Regions from separate parts of the Citrobacter sp. GW821-FHT07H02 genome, predicted to be linked through region 3. Evidence: predicted binding sites of a transcription regulator. Region 3 holds the regulator's gene; each other region holds the start of a gene.
What was found. Region 3 encodes Fur, which represses iron uptake genes when iron is present. Its sites were predicted from a motif close to ATAATAATGAGAACNACTATCAA; they were not measured.

Region 1: the regulator Fur is predicted to act here: its motif matches at 2,532-2,554, upstream of exbB (tol-pal system-associated acyl-CoA thioesterase).
Region 2: the regulator Fur is predicted to act here: its motif matches at 1,585-1,607, upstream of sufA (Fe-S cluster assembly scaffold SufA).

Annotation. Positions count from the first base shown of each region.
Region 1 covers NZ_JBWKPZ010000023.1:51,059-61,024, reverse strand. The annotation lists gene AC07NP_RS19290 (ESA_00282 family adhesion-associated protein) at 1-245, opposite strand, end outside; gene AC07NP_RS19285 (hypothetical protein) at 353-757, shown strand; gene AC07NP_RS19280 (cytoplasmic protein) at 759-1,169, shown strand; gene exbD (TonB system transport protein ExbD) at 1,304-1,729, opposite strand; gene exbB (tol-pal system-associated acyl-CoA thioesterase) at 1,736-2,470, opposite strand; gene metC (cystathionine beta-lyase) at 2,724-3,911, shown strand; gene yghB (DedA family general envelope maintenance protein YghB) at 4,043-4,702, shown strand; gene AC07NP_RS19255 (AraC family transcriptional regulator) at 4,741-5,640, opposite strand; gene yqhD (alcohol dehydrogenase) at 5,834-6,997, shown strand; gene dkgA (2,5-didehydrogluconate reductase DkgA) at 7,102-7,929, shown strand; gene AC07NP_RS19240 (DASS family sodium-coupled anion symporter) at 8,126-9,580, shown strand; gene AC07NP_RS19235 (YgiQ family radical SAM protein) at 9,684-9,966, opposite strand, start outside.
Region 2 covers NZ_JBWKPZ010000003.1:90,026-99,991, reverse strand. The annotation lists gene AC07NP_RS05695 (Vmh family MBL fold metallo-hydrolase) at 1-7, opposite strand, end outside; gene AC07NP_RS05690 (LysR family transcriptional regulator) at 132-1,007, shown strand; gene sufA (Fe-S cluster assembly scaffold SufA) at 1,647-2,015, shown strand; gene sufB (Fe-S cluster assembly protein SufB) at 2,024-3,511, shown strand; gene sufC (Fe-S cluster assembly ATPase SufC) at 3,521-4,267, shown strand; gene sufD (Fe-S cluster assembly protein SufD) at 4,242-5,513, shown strand; gene sufS (cysteine desulfurase SufS) at 5,510-6,730, shown strand; gene sufE (cysteine desulfuration protein SufE) at 6,743-7,159, shown strand; gene ldtE (L,D-transpeptidase LdtE) at 7,259-8,263, shown strand; gene lpp (murein lipoprotein Lpp) at 8,330-8,566, opposite strand; gene pykF (pyruvate kinase PykF) at 8,875-9,966, opposite strand, start outside.
Region 3 covers NZ_JBWKPZ010000001.1:320,705-330,670, reverse strand. The annotation lists gene ybfF (esterase) at 1-264, shown strand, start outside; gene ybfE (LexA regulated protein) at 393-686, shown strand; gene fldA (flavodoxin FldA) at 837-1,367, shown strand; partial or broken gene AC07NP_RS01510 (fur leader peptide) at 1,577-1,662, shown strand; gene fur (ferric iron uptake transcriptional regulator) at 1,655-2,101, shown strand; gene AC07NP_RS01500 (ChiQ/YbfN family lipoprotein) at 2,198-2,530, opposite strand; gene chiP (chitoporin ChiP) at 2,580-3,986, opposite strand; gene glnS (glutamine--tRNA ligase) at 4,434-6,098, opposite strand; gene nagE (N-acetylglucosamine-specific PTS transporter subunit IIBC) at 6,279-8,300, opposite strand; gene nagB (glucosamine-6-phosphate deaminase) at 8,614-9,414, shown strand; gene nagA (N-acetylglucosamine-6-phosphate deacetylase) at 9,475-9,966, shown strand, end outside.

The DNA of each region.
Region 1 (9,966 bases), on a different contig from region 3:
ATCCGTTTTATCGTGGCGTGAAGAAAATCGATATATTCATGATTAACTCGCCAGTACCATACCGGCGTAATAGTGTTCATGAGCGATGAAAAATGATCTTCACCTTCTTCTTTCGTCATCGGTTCCTGCTGATGGGTTGCGCTTGCTCCCGCTTCAGAATAATTTTTATTAAGTCCTCGCATCAGGACAAGAACACCAAAGGTAAGCAATAGCAGGGTAATAACAGAATAAAAAATACTGTTCATTTTTTGGCTCCATTTTTTTTGATTTTAAAATTACACCATGCTATTGTCAACGAAACCCGCCTTATAAACACACTCGTTATACTATTGACAGGAAAGGATATTACAGCATGCTTCCCGAGCATCTTGTTCCGTCTCGTTTTCATTTATCACCTTCCCCCACTGAACCCGGCACCGCAGAAAAGAGTGAAAATTTAGCTCAGGGAAAGAAATCACTCAGCGATTATGAATCAGATATTTTAATTAGCGCCACCGCAACTGGCCAAGCCAGGAATATGCTACTTGAAGAACGCGACCGCCATTTAAAAGATCGATTATATCGAGTTGCCAAAATTGAAACGTTTGCCCGCCTTATAAATGCACTGCAGGCCGAAGGTGATATTGATGCGCAAACCGTCAGCAAAATACTGGCAGAAACAACCGCACGGATAAACGACGATGGTAATAAAATTTGGCTTAATTTAATTACCGGGGAGAAAAACACCCCTATCTTTTATTCTCTGGAAGATGCGTAAAATGAAAGACGTTGAGGATAATAATGTTTATTTAGCTTTAGATAGCGATAAAAGTGATGAATTTATCTTAAAGCAAAATCTTGACGCGTTAATTGCCAATAAAAATGCCATCCTTGAAAACGTCGCGCAAGAGATGGTGTCAATTCCCGCCGCGCTGGTGCGGTTAAAATGGCAAAACCGCCGTGAAATCTATGCCCTTCAGGTAAAGGAAGAGATCTACGGCGCGATCATTAACACCCTCACGCAGCAACGCCCGGAGCTACATGACAAAATCATGGCTCGCCTGGAAAGCAGCTGGCAGCACTTGCTGACGCGGGAAACAGCCACATTACGTCTGACCCGTAAACTTTCCGATGGCAATTACCGGACAGCCAATATCACGACGGTAGCACTGGATGAGAATCGACAATAAACGCGAAGAGTGAAAGTGTGGAAGAGGTTTTCAAGGACAACGGTGAGTAGGGTTGTGCCGGGCGACGATGCCTGCCCGGCCAATGAGCCGCAGAAAGCAGGCCGGACAGGCCCAGGCACCGTCCGGCAAAACGATTACTTCGCTTTTGCGACCTCTTCGCCAACCAAACCAATTTTCAGGTAACCCGCCTGATGCAGCGAGTCCATTACCTTCATCATGGTTTCGTAATCAACCGTTTTGTCCGCGCGGAAGAAGATCGTGGTGTCTTTCTTTCCTTCGGTCAACGTATTAAGCGCGTTGATCATGGTTTCATCCGTGACCTGATCGTTGCCGATGAACATGGAGTTATCGGCCTTCACAGACAGGTAAATCGGTTTTTCCGGACGAGGTTGCGGCACACTGGAGGAGGCAGGCAAATTCACCTTCACATCCACCGTCGCCAGGGGCGCAGCCACCATAAAGATGATCAGCAGAACCAGCATAACGTCGATAAACGGCGTCACGTTGATTTCATGCATTTCACCGTTATCGTCCAGGTTTTCGTTAAGACGCATTGCCATGAAACATTATCCTACACGTAATTTCTGCGCGGCACGTACCGGCTGAGCGGAGACACTCGCGTTCAAATCCAGATCACGGCTTTGCAGCAACAACACCTGTGCCGCCACGTCGCCCAGCATCGCTTTATAGCTACCAATCTGGCGAGCAAAGACGTTGTAGATAACCACCGCAGGAATAGCCGCAACCAAGCCAATCGCCGTCGCCAATAGCGCTTCTGCGATACCCGGCGCCACGACGGCAAGGTTAGTGGTTTGCGTTTGCGCGATACCGATGAAGCTGTTCATGATGCCCCATACCGTACCGAACAGACCCACAAAAGGAGAGATCGCACCGATAGTCGCCAGATAGCCGTTACCCCGTCCCATATGACGACCCACGGCTGCGACGCGGCGTTCCAGACGGAACCCTGTACGCTCTTTAATACCTTCGTTATCTTCACTGCCTTCTGACAGTTCCAGTTCGTTTTGCGCTTCGTTAATCAACATAGCGCTATAACTTTTTTCGTCAAATTCAGAAGCGATATCGCTTGCCTGATCCAAAGAACGGGCTTCAGCCAGCTGCTCCTGCTCACGCTTGAGTCGGCGCTTCTGCGTGAAATGCTCAACGCTTTTGCTGAAGAAGATAGCCCAGGTGACCACTGACGCCAGAATCAGACCAATCATCACGCACTTAACCACAATGTCGGCGTGCTGATACATACCCCAGACGGAAAGATCCGTCTGCATCAAATTATTACCCACTCTGTATCTCCAGGACGCAAATCACAAAATCTGAGCGCAATAATATCAAAACGACGTCGAATTGATAGTCGTTCTCATTACTATTTACATATTGCCGCACCTTTGGTTTCTTTTCCTTGCGCTTACGCAGTAAAAAAGTCACGAGAGGTTATTTTGATAAAATTTTCTGCTTTATCGAGATTCCTCTGGATGCGTGGTGCAGCATTCATGTTAGTTTAGACATCCAGACGTATAAAAAAACAGGTCGTGCGACATGGCAAAAAAACACCTTGATACCCAATTTGTGAATGCAGGGCGCAGTAAAAAGTACACCCTGGGATCGGTAAACAGCGTGATTCAACGCGCTTCTTCACTGGTGTTCGAAACCGTTGAAGCGAAAAAACACGCCACCCACAACCGCGCCAACGGCGAGCTTTTCTATGGCCGTCGCGGAACGTTGACCCATTTCTCTCTCCAGGAAGCAATGTGCGAACTGGAGGGCGGCGTCGGATGCGCCTTGTTCCCCTGTGGCGCGGCGGCCGTCGCCAACACCATTTTGGCTTTCGTCGAACAGGGCGATCACGTGCTGATGACCAACACAGCCTACGAGCCAAGCCAGGATTTCTGCACCAAAATTCTCGCCAAACTCGGCGTGACCACCGGCTGGTTCGACCCCATGATCGGCGCCGATATCATAAAACACATTCAGCCCAACACCCGAATCGTTTTCCTGGAATCCCCGGGCTCCATCACAATGGAAGTCCATGACATCCCAGCGATTGTTGAAGCCGTCAGACGAGTTGCGCCTGATGCGATTATCATGATTGATAACACCTGGGCCGCCGGGGTGCTATTTAAAGCGCTGGATTTTGGAATCGATATCTCTATTCAGGCAGGGACAAAATATCTGATTGGACACTCTGACGCGATGGTCGGCACGGCGGTTTCCAACGCCCGCTGCTGGGAGCAACTGCGTGAGAATGCCTATCTGATGGGACAAATGCTGGATGCCGACACGGCGTACATGACCAGCCGTGGTTTACGTACATTGGGCGTGCGCCTGCGTCAGCATCATGAAAGCAGCCTGAAAGTGGCTGAATGGCTGGCAAACCACCCGCAAGTCACGCGCGTCAACCATCCTGCGCTCCCCGGCAGTAAAGGCCATGAATTCTGGAAGCGCGATTTTACCGGCAGCAGCGGTTTGTTTTCATTTGTTCTGAATAAAAAGCTTAATAATGACGAGATGTCAGCCTACCTCGACAACTTCAGCCTGTTCAGCATGGCCTACTCATGGGGTGGTTTTGAATCCTTGATTCTGGCGAATCAACCTGAGCACATTGCCGCTATTCGCCCGGAAGGCGTGGTGGATTTCAGCGGAACACTTATTCGCTTACATATTGGTTTAGAAAATGTTGACGATCTTATTGAGGATTTAGCCGCAGGATTTGCCCGGATCGTGTAAAGTTGCCGCCAATGGACATAATTGCAGACACTTCCAGCAGAAAAGTCTGTGTTTGTTGCGTCCGGGATCAAAGCGTCCCGGGCAATTCGAGAGTACAATAGGCACTTAAACGCGGTTCCACAGGAAAGTCCATGGCTGTCATTCAAGATATAATCGCTGCGCTCTGGCAACACGATTTTGCTGCGCTGGCGGATCCACATGTTGTTAGCGTTGTCTACTTTGTGATGTTTACCACGCTGTTTTTAGAAAACGGCCTGCTGCCTGCATCCTTTTTACCCGGAGACAGCCTGCTGATACTGGCAGGAGCGCTGATTGCACAAGGAGTGATGGACTTTGTACCCACCGTGGCTATTTTAACCGCGGCGGCCAGTCTGGGCTGTTGGCTCAGCTATATTCAGGGTCGCTGGCTGGGAAATACCCAAACGGTGAAAGGCTGGCTGGCACAGTTACCGTCCAAATACCATCAACGCGCAACCTGTATGTTTGACCGACACGGCCTTCTGGCCCTGCTGGTTGGGCGTTTTTTGGCGTTTGTCCGCACGCTGTTGCCCACAATGGCGGGAATTTCCGGACTCTCTAACCGCAGATTCCAGTTTTTTAACTGGTTGAGCGGTCTTCTGTGGGTTGGCGTGGTGACCAGCTTCGGCTATGCGCTCAGCATGATCCCGTTCGTCAAACGTCATGAAGATCAGGTGATGACGTTTTTAATGATCCTGCCGATTGCCTTGCTGACCGCAGGTCTGCTCGGCACGGTGATCGTTGTCATCAAGAAAAAGTACTGCAGCGCCTGAGTCCCTCCTCTTTCCCGGCCTTACCAGCCGGGAATCGGTTAACTCCCCTGGAGAGTCCGAATTCGCGCCGCATCCTCACCCGGCGTAACGCCAAAATAACGTTTAAATTCCCGACTGAACTGCGACGCGCTCTCATAGCCTACCCGCATTGCAGCAGCGCTCGCTTTCATCCCATCATGAACGATCATCATACGCGCCTTGTGCAGTCGGTAGCTTTTCAGGTATTGCAGCGGCGACGTGCTGGTGACCGATTTAAAATTATGATGGAACGCGGAGACGCTCATATTGGCCTCTGCCGCCAGTTGCTCAACGTTAAGGTTTTCAGTGTACTTATTTTCAATGCGCTTAAGCACACGGCTAATCAGGCTAAAGTGTGTCTGGCGACTCACCAGCGCCAGCAGCGCTCCGCCGCGCGGTCCGGTCAACACGTGGTAAAGCATTTCACGGATAATCTGTTTACCCAGAATACGCGCATCCAGTGGCCGTTCCATCACATCTAACAGTCTCTCGGCGGCGCAGAGGATCTCATCTGACAGCGTGGCGGAGTTAATCCCGCTCGCCGCCATCGACGGCTGGAAGCGATCGTCCTCACCAATATCCATCAGCAACTCCTGCAGTTGCAGGATATCCACATTCAGACGAATACCGGCCAGCGGGCGTTCTGGCGTCGCATAAGTTTCACATTCAAAGGGTAAAGGTACTGTTAGCAGCAGATATTCATTGGCGTCGTAGCGAAATACGCGCTCATTGATATAACCGATTTTATGTCCGGAGAAGAGGAATATGATGCCAGGCTCATACATCACAGGCGTACGCAGGCCAGGTTCAGAGCCATACAGCAAGCGAATATCAGGAAGCAATTCACTAAGCTTCTTCTCATTGTTTTTCAGCTGCTTAATTTTATCTGTCAGCAGAAGACAGGTCTCTTCTCGGTTCATAGCGCGCCACTTTGCCATTGGTTTACAACCTCTACATAGTGCGCACTTTTATCCGTTTTCTCCAGCCTTCTGGAGAAATGGGCAAGACATTGGCAGAAATGAGCATTGAGAGGAACGCCGCCGAAGACCACAATGTTCACCATCAGGCAGCCATCCACCTGCCCTCTTTTCTACCCACATAAGGGAACGAACAATGAACAATTTTAATCTGCATACCCCAACCCGTATTCTGTTCGGTAAAGGCGCTATCACCGATCTGCGCCAGCAAATTCCGCAGGGCGCCCGCGTGTTAGTCACCTACGGTGGGGGTAGCGTGAAAAAGACCGGCGTTCTGGCTCAGGTGCATGATGCCCTCAGCGGTCTTGATGTGCTGGAGTTTGGCGGGATTGAGCCAAACCCGTCTTATGAAACGCTGATGAATGCCGTCAAAATGGTGCGTGATGAGAAGGTGACTTTCCTGCTGGCTGTAGGGGGAGGCTCCGTCCTGGACGGTACCAAATTTATCGCTGCCGCCGCTCACTACACCGATGGCGTCGATCCGTGGAAAATTCTGGAAACCCGCGGCAACGACGTGAAAAGCGCAGTCCCGATGGGTTCCGTTCTGACGCTGCCCGCGACCGGTTCTGAATCTAACTCTGGTGCGGTTATCTCGCGCAAAACCACCGGCGATAAGCTGGCGTTTATGACACCGTTTGTACAGCCGGTCTTCGCCGTACTGGATCCGGTTTACACCTACACGCTGCCGCCGCGTCAGGTTGCCAACGGCGTCGTCGATGCGTTTGTACACACGGTAGAACAGTATGTTACCTACCCGGTCGACGGAAAAATCCAGGATCGTTTCGCTGAAGGCATTCTGCTGACACTGGTTGAAGATGGCCCGAAAGCGCTGCAGGAGCCTGAAAACTATGATGTCCGCGCCAACGTGATGTGGGCGGCGACGCAGGCGTTGAACGGTCTGATTGGCGCAGGTGTTCCCCAGGACTGGGCAACCCATATGCTGGGTCATGAACTCACCGCCATGCACGGCCTCGATCATGCCCAAACGCTGGCTATTGTTCTGCCAGCGCTGTGGAATGAAAAACGCGACACCAAACGAGCCAAACTGCTGCAATACGCCGAGCGCGTCTGGAACATTACGGAAGGTTCTGATGACCAGCGTATTGATGCCGCTATCGCCGCCACCCGCAGTTTCTTTGAGCAATTAGGGGTGCCTACCCGTCTCTCGGATTATGGTCTGGACGGCAGCTCTATCCCGGCGTTGCTGGCAAAACTCGAAGCGCACGGTGGCACAAATCTCGGTGAACATCAGGATATTACGCTGGACGTCAGCCGCCGTATTTATGAGGCGGCGCGCTAAGGTTTTTTCGCTTCAGACTTTCGTTTTTGGGCATTTCGTCCAGACTTAAGTCACACAACCTCACCGGGGCGATGCTCCGGTGAGCTCATATGAAGGAGGAACGCATGGCTACACCAACCATTATCAAGCTTCAGGATGGCAATGTAATGCCGCAACTGGGCCTGGGTGTCTGGAAGGCGAGCAATGAGGAAGTGATCTCCGCCATTCATAAAGCGCTGGAAGTGGGGTACCGCTCAATTGACACTGCTGCCGCGTATCAGAATGAAGAAGGGGTCGGCAAGGCGTTAAAAAATGCGGGCATTGCCCGGGAAGAGCTGTTCATCACCACCAAGTTGTGGAATGACGATCAAAAACGTCCTTATGAAGCACTGCAGGAAAGCCTGGACAAGCTACAGCTCGACTACGTGGATCTCTACCTGATGCATTGGCCTGTCCCTGCTATTAACCATTATGTTGAAGCATGGAAAGGGATGATCGACCTGCAAAAGCAGGGGTTGGTGAAAAGCATTGGCGTATGTAACTTTCAGGTCAATCACCTCCAGCGTTTGATCGACGAAACGGGTCTGGCGCCGGTTATCAACCAGATCGAACTACACCCTTTGATGCAGCAGCGCCAACTGCATTCCTGGAATGCCACCCACAAGATCCAGACAGAATCCTGGAGTCCGCTGGCGCAGGGCGGCGAGGGGGTATTTGATCGCCCCATTATTCGCGACCTGGCAGACAAATATGGCAAATCTCCGGCGCAAATTGTGATTCGCTGGCATCTGGACAGCGGTCTGGTGGTGATCCCGAAATCCGTCACGCCTTCACGTATTGCGGAAAACTTCAACGTCTGGGACTTCCGTCTCGATAAAGATGAATTGAGCGAAATTGCCAAACTCGATCAAGGAAAACGTCTGGGGCCAGACCCGGATCAGTTCGGCGGTTAACGCGTTCACGTTACTTTTTTAAGCCCGATTTCCTGTCGGGCTTTTTTCATTTTGACATACACCGAAACAATATCCGCCTGATTCTCTGTATATTTCCTGCCAACTCAGGTGCAGCATTATATTAGTTAACCATTTGGTTACTCATGGAAATTATATTCACCCATAACTGATAACAATATTTTATAGGTGGCTTATTGTGAAGGAAAACAAAACCCAGGGCGTCAAATGGCTCCCACTCATTATCATTATGTTGATCACCGTCGGACTGTGGCAACTCCCTCCTCCCACCGGATTAACAGCACCTGCATGGCACTCGGCCATTATCTTTGTAGCCACTATCGCCTCTATTGTTGCAAAAGTACTGCCCATTGGCGCAGTGGGCCTCATTGGCATTACCGTTTTTGCGCTCGTCTATGCTGCCGGGGATAAAACCGCCAGTGGCGCAATCACCACGGCACTGAGTGAACTGAACAGTTCACTGATCTGGCTGATTGTCGTGGCGTTTATGATCGCCCGGGGATTTATCAAAACCGGCCTGGGTCGGCGTATTGCCTTGCAGATGATCCGCCTACTGGGCAAACGTACGCTGGGGCTCGCCTACGGCCTGGCCTGCGCCGATCTGATCCTCTCTCCGGCGATGCCAAGTAACACCGCTCGCTGCGGCGGCGTGATTTACCCTATTGCCGACTCACTGGCGCGCAGCTTTGATTCACGACCCGATGATGAGTCTCGCAGTAAAATCGGCACCTTTCTGATCACCTGTATCGGGAACGTGAATGACGTTACCGCCGCGCTCTTCATGACGGGCTACACCGGTAACCTGTTAGCGGTGAAACTGGCGGCAAACGCAGGCGTCACCTTAACATGGGGAAGCTGGTTTATGGCGGCGCTGCTGCCCTGCCTGGTCTCACTGCTGATCGTCCCCCTCCTCGTCTACTGGTTGACCCGACCGGAAATCAAACATACTCCCGATGCTCCCAATATCGCACGCAAAGAGCTGGCGGAAATGGGAAGCATGACGCGAGGTGAATGGTTGATGCTGGCAACCGTCGGCGTCCTGCTGGTGCTGTGGATTTTTGGTGATGCGCTGGGGGTGGATGCGACAACAGCCTCGTTTGTCGGTCTCTCTATTCTGCTACTGAGCGGCGTACTCAGTTGGGAAGACGTCAAAAGCGAGAAAGGCGCATGGGATACGCTGATCTGGTTTGCGGCATTGTTAATGATGGCAAACCAGTTGAAGAAATTAGGTTTCACCACCTGGTTTGGCAATCTGATTGGCGACAGTATCGGCAGCACGATGCAGGGTACCAGTTGGGTGATCGTTCTGCTTATCCTGAATGCCGCCTATTTCTATACCCATTACTTCTTCGCCAGCGGTAACGCTCAGATCGCCGCACTCTATGCCGTATTCCTGGGGGTTGGCCTGCACCTGAATATCCCGGCAGCGCCGATGGCGTTGATGCTGGCGTTTACCAGCAGCCTGTATTGTTCACTCACCCAGTACACCCACGCACGCGGTCCGATCCTGTTTGGCGCAGGATATGTTCCAACAGGTGTGTGGTGGCGAACGGGATTTGTCATCAGCTTGTTTAATCAGGCGGTCTTTTTGACCGTGGGTCTGGCATGGTGGAAAGTGCTGGGTCTGTACTAAGACTATGATGCTGGCCGGAGGGTGGTGCAAGCCCCTTTCCGGCCGACTGTTCGTAGCGTTAAACGAAAGCCCGGTCAGCGTTAGCGCTGCCGGGCAATAAGGTTTAGCGCCCTGCCGTAGGTTTAGCGCGTTTTTTCGCCCCTTCAGACGGTTTGCGCGACGGCGTTGACGGCGCTTTCTTCGCGCTCGCCGGTGTCTGACGCTGATGCGCCACTGGCGTGTGCTTGGTCAATGCCGGACGCGTATTACGGTTCTGACGACGCGCTTCGCGCATCTCTTCCAGCGTCGGTGACGGAACCAGGCACTCACGGCGACCGCCGATCAGATGCTTTTTACCCATCTCTTCCAGCGCCTGACGGATTAATGGCCAGTTAGCCGGATCGTGG
Region 2 (9,966 bases), on a different contig from region 3:
CGTTCATAACAGGAAACCTTATGCAGAGGATGTTGTTTTCTTTACGCCTCGTATTTTAAGCAAATATCGATCTGTTAAAATTCCTCTATCAGGACATGCTTAGTTTCGTAAAACGATCAGATGAGGGAAGAATGGACAGAGTGATGGCGGCAACGGTGTTTAATCATATCTGCGATCTGGGCAGTCTGAGCGCCGCATCCCGCGCGCTGGGGATCTCAAGACCGATGGTGAGCCGCTATCTGGATGAAATGGAAAAATGGGCAGGCGCCAGACTGATCCATCGTTCATCACGGCGATTAACGATTACCCCTGCCGGGGAAGAGGCGCTGGTGAAAACACGCACGCTGGCAAGGTTATCCCTCGATATCGCGGGGGCTGTCGGACGCGAAATCCCTTCAGGAATATTACGTGTTGCATGCGCGCATTTTACGGCAACCCATGTTCTGGCCCCGATTCTGCCTGACTTTTTAGCGCGTTATCCGGAACTGCGTATTGAAGTTGAGATCAATAATCAACCGGTGAGTCTGGTGGGCGAACGCATTGATGTGGCGATCCGTATTACTGACAATCCTGAGCCAGGGACGATAGCCCGCCGACTGGGCGACTGTGAATCCGTCCTTTGCGCTTCACCTGATTATCTGCGACAGCACGGAACCCCACAGACGCTTGAGGACCTGGCGCACCATAACTGTCTCTATTACAGCGGATTTGCAGGGAAATCCTGGCATTTTCTGAATGCTCAGGACGAGGCCATATCGGTGGCTATCAAAGGAAATTTAAGTGCCGGGATCTCCTCGCTCTTATGTGAGGCCGCGCAGGCGGGAATGGGCATTGCGTTGGTGCCGGAAAAAGAGGCTCGCCCGGGATTAGCAGAGGGCGCGTTAATTCGGCTTTTAGGGCAACTGGAGCCACGGCGACTTGCGGTGTACGGCATGTATCTTTCCCGCGATCATCAGCCAGCAGCATTGCGTTTGTTGCTTGATGCGGTGCAGGCCACAATGAGATAAACCCGATTATCAGAGCTATTCAGATGATTATTTGAGCGTCCAGGTGCTTAATATGGCTCATAAATAAAACAAACCGCAATTTGTGTTAAAAAGGCACTGCGGTGTTATGAGAGGATTCTTATGCCCCTTCAAGAGCTAAGCCAGAAATGAGTGCCGGAGATAAGCGCCGGATGGGGAAGGCGAACGGTCAGCGTTGTACCACAGCGCTGACCGTTCGCTGGTCATTTCCTCACTGTCTGTCATTTCTCTCTTTTTCAACCCTCTTCTTTTAATCTGTTTGCCGGCGATCGTCGTCGAACGCGTCATACCTGTTCTTCCTTCTTTTCAGCACGATTCACAATGTTGGTACTCCGCTACACCAGATACGTGCCAGTTGCGGCTATTTTATAAATAGGCATTTTCTATACATCTTTTATGATTTGACCTGCCAGAACGATAACCTCTCATTAATTCATTATTAATCAATGCATTGAACAAAAACATCGTTCCCTGTGATCCCGCGTAGCAGGGTCTATGCTTAGTTAACGTAGCCAAAAAGGGCGATTTAAACGAATGCCCCTGCGGATGAGGGGTTGAAGTGATAATCATTATCACTAACATGGTGTTATGCCCTGGTGGCTCATGACATGAGGTGAACCTATGGAATTGCATTCAGGAACATTTAACCCGGACGACTTTACCTGGCGCGGATTGACGTTAACGCCCGCCGCGGCAGCGCATATTCGCGAGCTGGTTGATAAGCAACCGGGTATGCAGGGTGTGCGTTTAGGCGTGAAGCAAACCGGGTGTGCAGGGTTTGGTTATGTGCTGGCGACGGTCAGTGAACCGCACAATGACGATCTGCTGTTCGAATTCGATGGCGCGAAACTGTATGTGCCGTTACAGGCCATGCCGTTTATCGACGGAACGGAAGTCGATTATGTGCGTGAAGGATTAAATCAAATATTCAAATTTCACAACCCGAAAGCGCAGAATGAATGTGGCTGCGGCGAAAGCTTTGGGGTATAGGCGGTACTATGTCTCGTAATACTGAAGCAACCGACGATGTCAAAACCTGGACGGGTGGACACCTCAACTATAAAGAGGGGTTCTTCACCCAGTTGCAAACTGACGAGCTGGGAAAAGGCATTAATGAAGAGGTGGTGCGCGCCATTTCTGCAAAACGCCATGAGCCGGAATGGATGCTCGAATTTCGCCTCAACGCGTTTCGTGCGTGGCTTGAGATGGAGGAGCCGCACTGGCTCAAAGCGCATTACGACAAACTGAATTATCAGGAGTACAGCTATTACTCAGCCCCGTCGTGCGGAAACTGCGACGACACCTGCGCCTCTGAACCCGGCGCGGTACAGCAGACAGGCGCGAATGCCTTTTTAAGCAAAGAGGTGGAGGATGCTTTCGCCCAGTTAGGGGTGCCGGTGCATGAAGGTAGCAATGTGGCGGTGGACGCCATTTTTGACTCCGTTTCTGTGGCCACCACCTACCGTGAAAAACTGGCGGAACAGGGCATCATCTTCTGCTCTTTTGGCGAAGCGATTCACGATCACCCTGAACTGGTGAGGAAATACCTCGGGACTGTGGTTCCGGGGAATGACAACTTTTTTGCGGCACTTAACGCTGCCGTGGCGTCTGACGGCACCTTTATCTATGTACCGAAAGGCGTGCGCTGCCCGATGGAGCTTTCCACCTATTTCCGTATTAATGCGGAAAAAACCGGCCAGTTTGAACGCACTATTCTGGTGGCGGAGGAAGGGAGCTACGTGAGTTATATCGAAGGGTGCTCTGCGCCGGTCCGCGACAGCTATCAGCTGCATGCGGCGGTCGTTGAAGTGATCATCCACAAAGACGCTGAAGTGAAATACTCCACGGTACAAAACTGGTTCCCCGGTGATAACAACACCGGCGGGATTCTGAACTTTGTGACGAAGCGCGCGCTGTGCGAAGGGGAAAATAGCAAGATGTCGTGGACCCAGTCTGAAACCGGCTCGGCCATCACCTGGAAATACCCGAGCTGCATTCTGCGCGGCGACAACTCCATCGGCGAATTCTACTCCGTCGCCTTAACCAGCGGTTATCAGCAGGCGGATACCGGCACCAAAATGATCCACATCGGCAAAAATACCCGCTCAACCATTATCTCGAAAGGGATCTCCGCAGGGCATAGCCAGAACAGTTATCGCGGGTTGGTGAAGATCATGCCAACGGCGACCAACGCGCGAAACTTTACCCAGTGCGACTCCATGCTTATCGGTACGGACTGCGGCGCACATACCTTCCCGTATGTTGAGTGCCGAAATAACAGCGCCCAACTGGAGCACGAGGCGACCACCTCGCGCATTGGTGAAGACCAGCTGTTTTACTGTCTACAACGCGGGATCAGTGAAGAAGATGCCATCTCCATGATCGTCAACGGCTTCTGTAAGGATGTCTTCTCCGAATTGCCGCTGGAGTTTGCGGTTGAAGCGCAAAAATTACTGGCGATTAGCCTTGAACACAGCGTTGGATAAGGAAAGCTCATGTTAAGCATTAAAAATTTACAGGTCAGTGTTGAAGATAACGCGATCCTGCGGGGCGTGAATCTTGAGATCCGTCCTGGAGAGGTGCACGCCATTATGGGGCCTAATGGTTCCGGAAAGAGCACCTTATCCGCTACGCTTGCCGGACGTGAAGATTATCAAGTCACCCAGGGGCAGGTAGAGTTTAAAGGAAAAGATCTTCTTGAACTGTCGCCGGAGGCGAGGGCGGGAGAAGGGATTTTCATGGCATTCCAGTATCCGGTGGAGATCCCTGGCGTCAGTAACCAGTTCTTTTTACAAACCGCGCTCAATGCGGTGCGCAGTTACCGGGGAGAAGAGTCTCTGGATCGCTTTGATTTTCAGGATCTGATGGAAGAGAAAATGGCGCTCCTGAAGATGCCGGAAGATTTGTTAACCCGCTCCGTGAATGTGGGTTTCTCGGGCGGCGAGAAAAAGCGTAATGACATTCTGCAGATGGCCGTACTGGAGCCGGAACTGTGCATCCTTGATGAGTCTGATTCCGGGCTGGATATTGATGCGCTAAAAATTGTCGCCGATGGGGTCAACGCCCTGCGTGACGGGAAACGTGCGTTCATTATCGTTACCCACTATCAGCGCATACTCGACTATATCAAACCTGATTATGTTCACGTTTTGTATCAGGGGCGGATTGTGAAGTCCGGTGATTTCACTCTGGTCAAACAACTGGAGGAGCAGGGATATGGCTGGCTTAGCGAACAGCAGTAGCGTGCTGCAACAATGGCACCGCCTGTTTGAAGCGCAGGGAGAATCGCGTTCAGAACATGCACAGCAGCATCTGCAGCAGATGCTGCGTCTGGGATTGCCGACGCGTAAGCATGAGAACTGGAAATACACACCGCTTGAAGGATTGACCAACAGCACTTTTGTCAGCCGCGTTGCTGCGATAACCCCGGCTCAATGCGAGGCGCTGGCATTAGGCATCGATGCGGTTCGCCTGGTGTTTGTCGATGGACAATTTAGCCCGGCGCTGAGTGACAGCACAGAAGACAGCGGCTTTGAGGTCACGTTCAATGATGACCCGCAAACCTGGGTTAACCCGATTCAGCCGGATGTGTTCCTGCATTTGACCGAAAGTCTCGCCCAACGCGGCAGCCATATTCGCGTGAAACGCCATCAACGTCCTGTGAAGCCACTGCTGCTGATGCATATCACGCAAGGCGTGGACGGTGATGAAGTGAATACTGCACATTATCGCCATCACCTTGACCTGGGCGAAGGCGCTGAGGCAACGATTATTGAGCACTACGTCAGCCTTGATGACACGCGTCATTTCACCGGGGCGCGCTTAACGATGAATGTCGGTGCGAATGCGCATCTGCATCACATCAAGCTGGTGTTTGAAAACCCGGTTAGCCATCATTTTGCCCATAACGATCTTCGGCTGGCTGGCGATGCCACCGCGCACAGCCACAGCTTCCTGCTAGGCGATGCCGTGCTGCGCCACAATACCAGCACGCAGCTTAACGGCGAAAATACCACCCTTCGGATCAACAGTCTGGCGATGCCAGTGAAAAATGAAGTGTGTGACACCCGGACCTGGCTGGAACACAACAAGGGCTACTGCAACAGCCGTCAGTTGCATAAAACCATCGTCAGCGATAAAGGCAGGGCGGTCTTTAATGGCGTGATCACCGTGGCGCAGCACGCGATCAAAACCGACGGACAGATGACCAATAACAACTTGCTGCTGGGGAAACTCGCTGAAGTCGATACTAAGCCGCAATTAGAAATTTATGCCGATGATGTGAAGTGCAGTCACGGAGCAACGGTAGGGCGTATCGATAATGAGCAGATGTTCTATTTGCGCTCGCGGGGTATTGGGCAGCAGGATGCGCAACAGATGATCCTTTATGCATTTGCCGCAGAGCTGACGGAAGTTCTCGGTGATGATGTGCTCAAACAACAGGTGCTGGCGCGAATAGGTCTTCGCCTGCCGGGAGGCGTAGCATGAGTTTCTCCATCGAAAAAGTACGGGCGGACTTTCCTGTCCTGACGCGTGAGGTCAATGGTATGCCGTTGGCCTATCTGGACAGCGCGGCAAGTGCGCAAAAACCCAATCAGGTGATTGATGCTGAGGCCGAATTTTATCGACACGGCTATGCGGCGGTCCATCGTGGTATTCACACGCTGAGTGCGCAGGCCACGGAAAGAATGGAAAACGTACGCAAGCAGGCGTCGCTGTTTATTAATGCCCGATCCGCCGAAGAATTAGTGTTTGTTCGCGGCACAACGGAAGGCATTAACCTGGTGGCTAACAGTTGGGGCAACAGCAATATACGCGCCGGAGACAACATTATTATCAGCGAGATGGAGCACCACGCCAACATCGTGCCCTGGCAGATGCTCTGTTCGCGCGTCGGAGCGGAACTGCGGGTGATCCCGCTAAACCAGGACGGTACGTTGCAACTGGATGTTCTGGACACCCTGTTTGACGACAATACGCAGCTACTGGCGATTACGCACGTCTCCAATGTGCTGGGGACGGAGAATCCATTGCCGGAAATGATTGCGCTCGCACATCAGTACGGTGCGAAAGTGCTGGTGGATGGCGCACAGGCGGTGATGCATCACAAGGTCGATATGCAGGCGCTGGACTGCGATTTCTATGTCTTCTCCGGGCATAAATTGTATGGGCCGACAGGCATCGGCGTGTTGTATGTCAAAGAGGCGCTGTTGCAGGAAATGCCGCCGTGGGAAGGCGGCGGGTCGATGATCGCCACTGTTAGCCTGACGCAGGGAACCACATGGGCGAAAGCCCCCTGGCGTTTTGAGGCGGGCACGCCAAATACCGGCGGCATCGTCGGACTCGGCGCGGCAATAGAGTATGTCTCAGCGCTGGGGCTCGCGAACATCAGCGAGTATGAACAGAATTTAATGCACTACGCGCTGGAGCAACTGGCTGAGGTGCCGGAACTGACGTTGTACGGCCCGGATAATCGGCTTGGCGTTATCGCATTCAATCTCGGTAAACATCACGCCTATGATGTGGGGAGTTTTCTGGATAACTACGGCATTGCTGTGCGTACCGGGCATCATTGTGCGATGCCGCTGATGGCGTTCTATCGCGTTCCTGCCATGTGCCGGGCGTCGCTGGCAATGTATAACACCCATGAAGAAGTGGATCGCCTGGCGACAGGGCTGACACGTATTCACCGTCTGCTGGGGTAACAGGGAGACACTATGGCCGCGCTACCGGATAAAGAAAAATTGTTGCGTAATTTTCAGCGTTGCGATAATTGGGAAGAGAAGTATCTGTACATCATTGAATTGGGACAGCGTCTGCCGGAATTAACGGAGCAGGATCGTAACCCCGAAAACAGCATTCAAGGGTGTCAGAGTCAGGTATGGATCGTTATGCGTCAGAATGCTGAAGGCATTATTGAGTTGCAGGGCGACAGTGATGCGGCAATTGTGAAGGGGCTTATCGGCGTTGTGTTCATTTTGTACGACCAGATGACCGCCCAGGATATTGTGAATTTTGATGTGCGACCGTGGTTTGAAAAAATGGCGCTTGCGCAGCATTTGACACCTTCCCGTTCACAGGGGCTGGAGGCAATGATACGCGCTATCCGCACCAAAGCCGCCACTATTGGCTAAACTCAATAGACAGCTTTCATCCTGTTAGGCAAGGCGGTGCTTTGCTTTGTCGGACTTTCAGCCTTCTGGCTCATAGCCAGTGAATACAGGAGTTTGGGTATGAAACGCGTGTCTCTCATCACTATTACACTTTTAGGCGCTTACAGCGCCTTACAGGCAGCCTGGGCGGTGGATTATCCATTACCGCCAGCAGGAAGTCGTCTGGTTGGGCAAAATCAAACCTACACCGTTCAGGAAGGCGATAAGAATTTACAGGCGATTGCCCGGCGTTTCGATACCGCCGCGATGCTGATCCTGGAAGCGAATAACACTATTGCTCCCGTTCCTAAAGCCGGAACGCTGATTACAATCCCCTCTCAATTGTTATTACCGGATGCGCCGCGCGAGGGCATCATTGTGAATCTGGCGGAACTGCGGCTCTACTATTATCCGCCAGGTGAGAACATGGTGCAGGTGTTCCCTATTGGTATTGGGTTGCAGGGGCTTGAAACGCCGGTGATGGAAACCCGTGTCGGCCAGAAGATTCCTAACCCGACATGGACACCGACGCCGGGCATTCGTAAGCGTTCTCTGGAGCGTGGTATTACGCTGCCGCCCGTGGTCCCGGCCGGGCCCAATAACCCGTTGGGACGCTATGCGCTGCGTCTGGCGCATGGTCACGGAGAGTATCTCATTCATGGCACCAGCGCGCCGGACAGCGTCGGTCTGCGAGTGAGTTCCGGCTGCATCCGCATGAATGCGCCTGACATTAAGGCCCTGTTTGCTCAGGTCAGAACAGGAACGCCGGTCAAAGTGATCAACGAACCGGTGAAATACTCCGTTGAGCCTAACGGTATACGTTATGTAGAAGTACACCGGCCACTGTCGCCGGAAGAAGAACAAAACGTACAAACCATGCCCTATGTCTTGCCAGCGGGTTTTAGCCAGTTCAAAGCGGACAAGAGCGTGGATCATGGGCTGGTAGAGAAAGCGTTGTATCGTCGTGCGGGATATCCTGTGGCCGTAACCGCCAGTCAGACGTCGGTTGCGAATAATGTCTCAACGGTTGATTCTGCGCAGAATGGAAAAGCGGGGAATGATACGGAGCAGCGTGTGACGCAGTAACAGGGAAGGGTGAATCACAGACAAAAAAATGGCGCACAATGTGCGCCATTTTATTAACAGGTACTATTACTTACGGTATTTAGTAGCCTGGTTGTCCAGACGCTGGTTAGCGCGAGCTGCGTCGTCTTTAGCAGCCTGAACGTCGGAACGCATTGCGTTCACGTCGTTGCTCAGCTGGTCAACTTTAGCGTTCAGAGTCTGAACGTCAGAAGACAGCTGATCGATTTTAGCGTTGCTGGAGCAACCTGCCAGCAGAGTAGAACCCAGGATTACCGCGCCCAGTACCAGTTTAGTACGATTCATTATTAATACCCTCTAGATTGAGTTAATCTCCATGTAGCGTTACAAGTATTACACAAAGTTTTTTAGGTTGAGAATATTTTTTTGATGCTAATGCACTTATTTTTGATCGTTCGCTCAAAGAAGCACCGAATTGAGCGAAATCGTCTAAAAAACTGAGTGAAAACAGAATCCTTCCATCGGATTCATCTTAGATAATCAGTAATTAGATAGCGAAATCCGATTTGATTTTTTATTAATAGTGGCTATTGATAAAATAAAAAAAGCGCCACAAGGGCGCTTTTTAAACAAATTAATTCACACAGGAATTATTACAGCACGTGAACAGATGCCGTGTTGGTGGTGCCGCTTGGTACCAGTGCACCGGAAACCATGACCACAACGTCGCCTTTCTGTGCCAGACCACGGTCAACCAGCTCCAGAGCCACTTCTTTACCCAGACGGTAGAAATCATCCGTAGAGGCAATTTCTTTCACCAGGTGTGGAATAACCCCTTTGCTCAGTACCAGCTGACGCGCGGTGGTTTCATTGGTGGTCAGCGCCAGGATGGTTGCATCCGGGAAGTATTTACGCACTGCACGTGCAGATTTACCGCCACGGGTCGCAACAACGATCAGCGGAGCTTCCAGTTTTTCTGCAGTTTCGACTGCGCCACGGCATACGGCTTCAGTGATACGCAGTTTACGGCTGTCGTTATTGTAGTCCAGACGGCTGGTCATTACGCGGTCGGTACGTTCGCAGATGGTCGCCATGATGGAGACGGCTTCCAGCGGGTATTTACCTTTTGCGGATTCGCCAGACAGCATAACTGCGTCGGTACCGTCGAGGATGGCGTTAGCCACGTCGCCTGCTTCTGCGCGGGTTGGGCGTGGGTTTTTGATCATGGAGTCCAGCATCTGCGTTGCGGTGATAACCACTTTACGCGCGCGGACACATTTCTCGATCATCATCTTCTGCGCGAAGATCACTTCTTCAACCGGGATTTCTACACCCAGATCGCCACGAGCAACCATGATGCCGTCAGACGCTTCGAGGATTTCGTCGAAGTTGTTCAGGCCTTCCTGGTTTTCGATTTTGGAGATGATCTGGATCTTCTCGCCGCCGTGCGCTTTCAGGTGCTCACGGATTTCAACCACGTCAGAACGCTTACGGATGAAGGACGCGGCAACGAAGTCAACGCCTTGCTCACAACCGAAGATCAGATCCTGTTTGTCTTTCTCAGCCAGTGCTGGCAGTGCGATAGAGACGCCCGGCAGGTTAACGCCTTTGTTTTCGCCCAGGTCGCCATTGTTCAGTACTTTACAGATAACGTTGTTACCTTCGATCGCGGTAACTTCCATGCCGATCAGACCATCGTCAACCAGAACGGTGTTACCAACGCTCAGGTCAGTGGTGAAACCTTC
Region 3 (9,966 bases):
TGGCGCTTTAACGTGCCCGTATTGTGGGAGCAGTACCCACATATCGTAGGGTGGGAAACCATTCCCGCCTGGGATCATCCGGCGCTGTTTATCCCTGGCGGTAATTCGCCTTACGTCACCGAAGCCTATCGTCACGATTTACTGAGCCAATTTCCTCAGGCCCGGGCGCATGTGATTGCGGGTGCCGGCCATTGGGTGCATGCGGAAAAACCGGATGCCGTGCTGCGCGCGATACGCCGGTATCTGGCGGATAAGGCTAACTGATTAAAAACTCAGCGTCCGCGCGCGATTACGTGCGTGGACGTTGGCGTGCCTCACTCGCTGATGTATGATGGCGCGCTATCCATCCGGGCATACGCCTGGCTGATTGTTTCCCCGAAGTCACCAAAATCATGGCCAAAGAACAAACGGACCGTACGACATTAGATCTGTTCGCGCACGAGCGTCGCCCGGGACGACCCAAAACCAATCCGCTTTCGCGTGATGAACAGCTACGCATTAATAAGCGTAATCAGCTTAAACGCGACAAGGTTCGTGGGCTTAAGCGTGTCGAACTGAAGCTGAATGCTGATGCCGTGGATGCGCTGAATGAACTGGCGGAAGCACGCAATATGAGCCGTAGTGAGCTCATTGAAGAGATGCTGACAAACCAGCTTATCTCGCTGCGTGGCCAGGGGTCTGTCTGAATTTCTGCTCTAAATCATAAATCGTGTAGCACAGAGTGCAGTCCTGCGTGTTTGCTGTTTCCGCATGCCTGACTGATCTGCTATGATTGCCCTTATCCGTGGGCAATACGCCACCACCATTTCAATAAGTTTCAAGAGGTTATTTTACTCATGGCAATCACTGGCATCTTTTTCGGCAGCGACACCGGTAATACCGAAAATATCGCAAAAATGATTCAAAAACAGCTTGGTAAAGACGTTGCCGATGTTCATGACATTGCGAAAAGCAGTAAAGAAGACCTGGAAGGGTATGACATTCTGCTGTTAGGTATTCCAACCTGGTACTACGGTGAAGCACAGTGCGACTGGGATGACTTCTTCCCTACCCTCGAAGACATTGATTTCAATGGTAAACTGGTGGCTCTGTTTGGTTGCGGCGATCAGGAAGACTACGCAGAATACTTCTGCGATGCGCTGGGCACCATCCGCGACATTATCGAACCGCGCGGCGCAACCATCGTAGGCCACTGGCCAACTGCAGGCTATCACTTCGAAGCCTCTAAAGGTCTTGCTGATGACGATCATTTTGTCGGTCTGGCTATCGACGAAGACCGTCAGCCGGAATTGACCGCTGAGCGCGTTGAAAAATGGGTTAAACAGATTTCCGCCGAACTTCATCTCGACGAAATCATCAACGCCTGATTTCGTGCGGCGCAGAAACCATCTGCGCCGCATCAATAGATAAAACCAATCAAAATAATTGCTACAAATTTGTAACTTTCCTGCCCATCCCTGTACAATGTTCGGGTGTTATTCTGGTATTGCACAGTGTGATTGTTGGCAGTACCACGTTTTGATTAATAATATTTGCCCGAGGCTTGCAGTTTTCATTTAGACATGGCAGTTCTATAATGATACGCATTCTCTCAAGTGCAATTTCTGTCACTTCTTTAATGAAGTGAATCGTTTAGCAACAGGACAGATTCCGCATGACTGACAACAATACCGCATTAAAGAAGGCTGGCCTGAAAGTAACGCTTCCTCGTTTAAAAATTCTGGAAGTTCTTCAGGGACCGGATAACCATCACGTCAGTGCGGAAGATTTGTATAAACGTCTGATCGACATGGGTGAAGAAATTGGTCTGGCGACCGTGTATCGCGTGCTGAACCAGTTCGATGACGCCGGTATCGTGACCCGCCACAATTTTGAAGGCGGTAAGTCCGTTTTTGAACTGACTCAACAGCATCATCATGATCATCTTATTTGCCTCGATTGTGGCAAAGTGATTGAGTTCAGCGATGATTCTATCGAAGCGCGTCAACGTGAAATTGCGACTAAGCATGGTATTCGTTTAACCAACCATAGCCTCTATCTTTACGGTCACTGCGCTGAAGGCGATTGCCGCGAAGACGAACACGCGCACGACGCAAAGTAATATGCCCCCAAAGAGCCAACCACGCGGTTGGCTTTTTTATACCCATAAAAAAGACCCGCTATCAAAGCAGGTCTTTTTCCCTTCCGGTAAGTACATTTACTGTACTGTGTTTTTACTGCGAATTTCTTTCCAGATTTTGTCACAATCGGCTTGTACCGCCTGACCATTGCCCGTACGTGTCGCCTGAATACATTGCTGGTAATCCAGTACCCGCACGCTCTCTTCGTTAGCAAACTGCTTATGCTGGTCTTCTTTTTTCAGCACATTTAATACGCTTTGGCAGGCTTCGATTTTTTCCGGTGAACCTTGCGCGGTGTTAATACATGCGCTGTATGCCTCTTTAAGGCGGCTATCTTCCTTAGGTGCAGGAGATTGCGAGCAGGCCACCAGACCTGACGCCATAATGGCGATGAGTAACATTTTTTTCATACAACGGTCCTCAACGATGCGGCAGAGAAATACCCTGCCGCGACTGGCATCAGAAAATAGTGAATGGGGCGATAACCATGAACTTCACGTCACGCTCATCCTGGAAGATGTTGCCATAACCACCGCTCCAGCTCGGGATATTGGAGTGGTTGTCATACTCGGTGAAGTGCAGTTTAAACATGGTGCCTTTGGCACGTCCTTCCTGCATGGTATAAACCGCATCAAGACTGTAGGAGGATTCTTCGATGGTTTTGTTTTTGTCGTAGAACGCATCCGGGTTGCTCTGCCAGGTAGCCGGTTTGGCATCCCAGGCGTAGACGTACGACGCACCCAGCGCCATACCTGGCAGATTCCAGTTCTTCAGGTCATACATCGCGCCGAAGAAGACCGCTTTTTCGCCGTTGGCGTTAAAGTCGGAACGGTTATCCCACCAGACATCCAAACGACCGTTTGAGGAGGCATAGGTCGGCGTCATACGCTGCAAGAAGTAGCCCTGCTGCCCGTCCGCTTTCACCCAGGTTCCTTCCAGACGCAGATCGACCACTTCCGCCACTTTGTAACCGAAAGTCAGTGCCTGCAACCATGCAGTGCCGTCATAGATGTCGTTCACACTGCGATCATCAACTTTATCGCGTGCGCCGTAGAACTGGTAACTGGTGGTAAACGGATTCCCGCCCAGATCGAATTTGTAACTGGCTTTGGCAAAGTACTGATCGACATAGCCCTCAGACTGACCAAAGGCAGCCTCAAGAATAAGATCATTTTTGAAATCGTATTTTGCGCCAACGGAGTGGAGATAATCGACTTTGGTCTTTTTATCAGCCTGGTAGAATTTATCCACTTCAATGTGCCACGGCGCTTTATACTCGTTGGCCCACATGTAGGAGAAGCTCAACGCACCCGCATCGCCATAGTCAAAGTTGGCTCCGGCTTCTGCCCCTTGATAGGTACCCGGCATAAAGCTCCAGTGCGGCGCTAACAGCGTCTGTCCGGTTGGCTGAATATAACCGGCACGTGCCCAGGTCGGGCCATATTTAAATTTTGCAGCGGCTTTATAAAGGCTGACACCACTCTTATCGCCAGAGTAATCTTCGTCATAGCCTTTATTTTTTTTCGAGAATGCAATTTCGTTAGGGTGTCCGCTGTCGTCACTTTCCGCCATTTCAATTGCGGTAAATGCCGCAATATCCAGACCGAACATATCCGCTGCATAACCCGACTGGAAATCCAGGTTGGCGTTCCAGGTCGCGTGTGAAAGGTTGGTTTTGTATTTATCTTCATCCGTGACGTCTTTACGGTCACGCTCACGCTGCCAGTAATAAATGCCGCCTGTTAAGGTCGAATCGTCGATAAAGCCCGCGGCGCTTGCCTGCGGTGCAACCATCCAACCCGACATTGCTGTGATACCGGCGATAGCCAGCGCCAGCGTACTACGTTTGCCACTAAACGTACGCATATGTTAATCCTCTTTGACGTATAAAATGCTGCCGCCAAAGGCGAACAGCTAAAAATAAAAATTAAAAATAGCGCTGAGAAAACCTCATTGACTACAGTGAACAGACTATTTTTCGCGACGCGAATTATCAATCTCTTTCTGTAACCAGTATGTAATAATATGAGCGACCGCACATATTTCATTGCTTTTTGTTACACATTCAGCAAATGCGAAAAATTATCATCAAAATGAAAAATACCGTTGATTTCCATGAAGATGAAAACGGTTACAGCGTTTAATTTAGTCTCGACCTAAATTTCTGAGCCTACTTATCAAAAAATCGTTTATCGGATTAATTATTTTTCAGATGCAATTAATTCGCTCCGCAAACAGAGGATCTCGCGGAAATTAAGCGAAAAAAAACGCCGCGAAGCGCGGCGTTAGTCGGATGGAATGGTGTCGTGTGGCTTATTCGCCGACTTTAGCCCATGTATCACGTAAACCGACAGTACGGTTAAATACCAGTTTGTCGGCCGTTGCATAGCGGCTGTCGAGGCAGAAGTATCCCTCACGCTCGAACTGGAAGGCTTTACCCGCAACCGCAGTCTTCAGCGACGGTTCTGCGAAGCCCTGTTTGATCACCAGCGAATCAGGGTTCATTGCCGACAGGAAATCTTCCGCCGCGCCTGGATTCGGTACGCTGAAAAGGCGATCGTACAGACGAATTTCAACCGGCAATGCGTGCGCTACACTCACCCAGTGAATAACGCCTTTTACTTTACGCCCGTCAGCCGGATCTTTGCTCAGGGTGTCTGCATCGTAGGTACAGAAGATGGTGGTGATATTACCTTCCGCATCTTTCTCTACACGCTCTGCTTTGATCACGTAAGCGTTACGCAAACGGACTTCTTTCCCCATCACCAGACGTTTGTACTGCTTGTTGGCTTCTTCGCGGAAGTCAGCACGATCGATCCAGATCTCGCCACTGAACGGAACTTCACGGCTGCCCATTTCCGGTTTGTTCGGATGGTTAGGCATGGTGACCATTTCGCCTTCGCCCTGATAGTTTTCGATAACCAGTTTTACTGGATCGATAACCGCCATTGCGCGCGGGGCGTTTTCGTTCAGATCTTCACGGATGCAGGACTCCAGCGATGCCATCTCAATGGTGTTGTCCTGCTTGGTGATGCCGATGCGTTTGCAGAACTCACGAATAGCAGCAGCTGTGTAACCACGGCGACGCAGACCGGAAATCGTCGGCATACGCGGGTCATCCCAACCTTCTACGTGCTTTTCCGTCACCAGCTGATTCAGCTTACGTTTGGACATCACGGTATATTCCAGATTCAGGCGCGAGAATTCGTACTGGCGCGGGTGAACCGGGATTGTGATGTTGTCCAGCACCCAGTCGTACAGGCGACGGTTGTCCTGGAATTCCAGCGTACACAGGGAGTGCGTAATACCTTCCAGCGCATCGCTGATGCAGTGGGTGAAGTCGTACATCGGGTAGATGCACCACTTGCTGCCCGTCTGATGATGATCGGCAAATTTAATGCGATACAGCACCGGATCGCGCATAACGATAAACGGCGACGCCATATCAATTTTGGCGCGCAGGCACGCTTTGCCTTCTTCAAAACCGCCAGCCCGCATTTTCTCAAACAGCGCGAGGTTCTCTTCTACACTGCGATCGCGGAACGGGCTGTTTTTGCCTGGCGCTGTCAGCGTGCCGCGGTATTCGCGGATCTCATCAGCAGACAATTCGTCAACATAGGCCAGGCCTTTGTTGATAAGCTCAACGGCATACGCATACAGCTGATCAAAGTAATCTGAGGAGTAGCAGATGTCGCCAGACCAGTTGAAGCCCAACCATTGCACATCGTTCTTAATAGACTCTACGTATTCGATATCTTCTTTTACCGGGTTGGTATCATCGAAACGCAGGTTGCATTGACCCTGGTAATCTTGCGCGATCCCAAAGTTCAGGCAGATAGACTTGGCGTGACCGATGTGCAGGTAACCATTGGGTTCCGGCGGGAAACGGGTATGAACTGTGGTGTGCTTACCACTGGCCAGATCTTCATCGATGATCTGACGAATAAAGTTAGTCGGGCGGGCTTCAGCCTCACTCATCGTGGATTCCTCAAAGCGTAAACAACGTATAACGGCATATGGTCTTATAAGCCGGACAGACTGACAACCTTTAGTTACTTAAAATACGTAACAGACTGGCATTATGGGATCAATTGCTGCAAAAAAAAGCGGCGGAGGTTTCCCCCCGCCGCTTAAGGCACAGACTCTACTCAGGAGCGATTACTTGCCTTTAATCTCATACAGCGCTGTTTGACCTGCAACGACGTGTCCTTCCGCCTTCACAACCAGCCCACCAAAATCATCGATGTTGCTGCAAACGACAGGACTGATCATTGAGCGCGCATTCGCATTCAGGTACGCCAGATCCATTTCCAGAATCGGCTGTCCTGCAACGACTTCGGCACCCTCTTCCACCAGACGCTTGAAGCCCTGGCCACCCAACGCGACAGTATCGATACCCATGTGGACAACGATTTCCGCACCTTTTTCTGTTTCCAGGCAGAATGCGTGATTGGTGTTGAAGATTTTCACGATGGTGCCCGCAGCCGGGGAAACCACGGTTTTATCCGTTGGTTTTACCGCTACGCCATCGCCTACGGCTTTACTGGCGAACGCTTCATCAGGAACCTGATCAAGTGCCACAACATCACCGGTAACCGGGGAAACCAGCTCAGCGATAGTCACTGTATTCAGAACGGCCTGCGGTTTCGCTGCCGGAGCCGCCGCGGCTGGCGCTGTGTCAGCAGAGGCTGCTGCGACCGGACCCGTGGTTTTCATCGCGTTAGCGATTTTCTCAGCCACAAAGCCAACGATAATCTGTACGCTGGTTTTGTTCAGGCGAATCACACCAGAAGCTCCCAGGCGTTTTGCCATCGCTTCGTTCACCAGCGAAGAGTCTTTTACATTCAGACGCAGACGAGTGATGCACGCATCGATACCTGTCAGGTTGTCAGAACCACCCACCGCAGCGATATACTGACGCGCCAGACCGGCAACATCCTGGTCTTTGTCTGCGCTTACATTCATGTCCTGACCATCGGCTTCGCTACCGGCAACTGCCAGCTCACGACCCGGAGTCATCAGATTGAATTTGGTGATAGTAAAGCGGAACACCACATAGTAGATCGCGAAGAAGACCAGACCCTGTGGGATCAGCATCCACCAGTGCGTCGCCAGCGGGTTACGGGAAGAAAGCACCATATCCACCAGACCCGCACTGAAACCGAAACCGGCAATCCAGTGCATAGAGGCAGCGATGAAGACTGAAATCCCGGTCAGAACGGCGTGAATAACATACAGAACCGGTGCAACGAACATGAAGGAGAATTCCAGCGGCTCGGTGATCCCGGTGAAGAACGCAGCGAATGCGCCCGCCATCATGATACCCAGCACTTTCGCCTTGTTCTCAGGACGCGCGCAGTGGTAGATAGCCAGCGCTGCACCCGGCAGGCCGAACATCATGATTGGGAAGAAGCCAGCCTGGTAACGACCGGTAATGCCCACAACCGCTTTGCCCGCGTCAATAGACTGCGCGCCGCCGAGGAAGTTAGGAATGTCGTTAATGCCCGCCACGTCGAACCAGAATACGGAGTTCAGTGCGTGGTGCAGACCAACCGGAATCAGCAAGCGGTTGAAGAAAGCGTAGACGCCCGCGCCAACGGAACCCAGTTTCTGGATGTGTTCACCAAAGTTTACCAGACCGTCGAAGATAATCGGCCAGATAAACATCATGATGAAGGCAACAATAATCATCACGAAGGAGGTCAGAATCGGCACCAGACGACGGCCGCTGAAGAAGGAGAGCGCTTTCGGTAACTCAACGCCGCTGAAGCGGTTGTACAGCTCAGCAGAGATGATACCCACCAGAATCCCCACGAACTGGTTGCTGATTTTACCGAACGCGGCAGGAACCTGGTCCGCCGGGATCTTCTGAATCATCGCAACCGCCGCCGGAGAACAAAGCGTGGTCAACACAAGGAAACCCACAAAACCGGTCAGCGCCGCAGCACCGTCTTTATCTTTGGACATACCGTAAGCGACACCAATCGCAAACAGTACGGACATGTTATCGATGATTGCGGAACCTGATTTAATGAAGAACGCCGCTACCGCGTTATCTCCACCCCAACCCACGGGATCAATCCAGTAACCTACACCCATCAATATTGCTGCCGCAGGCAGCGTGGCCACCGGCACCATAAGCGCGCGGCCAACCTTTTGTAAATAACCTAGAATACTCACTTTATTCCCCCTATGAGACCCCGTTTAAGGCGCGTTCTCAGCTGTGTTTTTATTGTGTCACTATCTTAGTGGTTCACTGGCATTCTGAGTGTGTGAAAATTTAATTCGTATCGCAAATTAAAAGCATGTTTTTTGTGAGTCCAGTCACCAAATATCGTTAAAACCACTCCCTTATACTGGCTAACTGCGAAAACTTATTTTATCATTCAAAAAATCAAGACGGATTGACTCTTGTTGATACAAAACCAGGTTACGCTTGACTATGTACCCATACTCAATCCGCCAACGTCTACATATACATTTGAGGTGAAGAATGAGACTGATCCCCCTGAATACCGCAGAACAAGTCGGCAAATGGGCTGCTCGCCACATCGTTAACCGTATCAATGCATTCAAGCCGACGGCGGATCGTCCGTTTGTTTTGGGTCTACCTACCGGTGGCACGCCATTGACCGCCTATAAAGCATTAGTTGAAATGCACAAAGCGGGCCAGGTCAGCTTCAAGCATGTTGTGACGTTCAACATGGACGAATATGTTGGCCTTCCGAAAGAGCACCCGGAAAGCTATCATAGCTTCATGCACCGTAACTTCTTTGATCACGTTGATATTCCAGCAGAAAACATCAACCTTCTCAATGGCAACGCTGCGGATATTGATGCTGAATGTCGTCAGTATGAAGAAAAAATCCGCGCTTACGGTAAAATCCACCTGTTTATGGGCGGCGTAGGCAACGACGGTCATATCGCGTTTAACGAACCGGCCTCTTCTCTGGCTTCCCGCACGCGTATCAAAACATTGACCCATGACACTCGCGTGGCAAACTCTCGCTTCTTTGATGGCGATGTCAGCCAGGTGCCGAAATACGCGCTGACGGTGGGTGTGGGTACGCTGCTTGACGCAGAAGAAGTGATGATTCTGGTGCTGGGCCATCAGAAAGCGCAGGCGCTCCAGGCGGCGGTAGAAGGCAACGTCAACCACATGTGGACCATCAGCTGTCTGCAACTGCACCCGAAAGCCGTGGTGGTGTGCGATGAACCTTCCACCATGGAGCTGAAAGTTAAGACGCTGAAATACTTCAACGAGTTAGAAGCCGAAAATATTAAAGGTTTGTAATAGTATCCCCGCCCTGACGAGCGTGTTGCAGGGCGGTATTTTTTGAAATCGGGGGTCGGAATGTATGCTTTAACCCAGGGCCGGATTTTTACCGGTCACGAAATTCTTGATGACCATGCGATTGTTGTCGCCAATGGCCTGATTGAAAGAGTCTGTCCAGTGGCGGAACTGCCGCCGGAGATCGAGCAACGCTCGCTGAATGGGGCCATTCTCTCCCCCGGTTTTATCGACGTACAGTTAAATGGTTGTGGCGGTGTGCAGTTCAACGATACCGCAGAAGCGGTGACCGTTGAAACGCTGGAAATTATGCAAAAAGCCAATGAACGTTCTGGCTGCACCAGCTATCTGCCAACGCTTATCACCACCAGTGATGACCTGATGAAACAGGGCGTTCGCGTCATGCGTGAATACCTGGCGAAATATCCGCATCAGGCATTAGGTCTGCATCTTGAAGGCCCATGGTTGAACCTGGTCAAAAAAGGGACGCATAATCCGGGTTTTGTCCGTAAGCCTGACGCTGCGCTGGTTGATTTCCTGTGCGATAATGCCGAC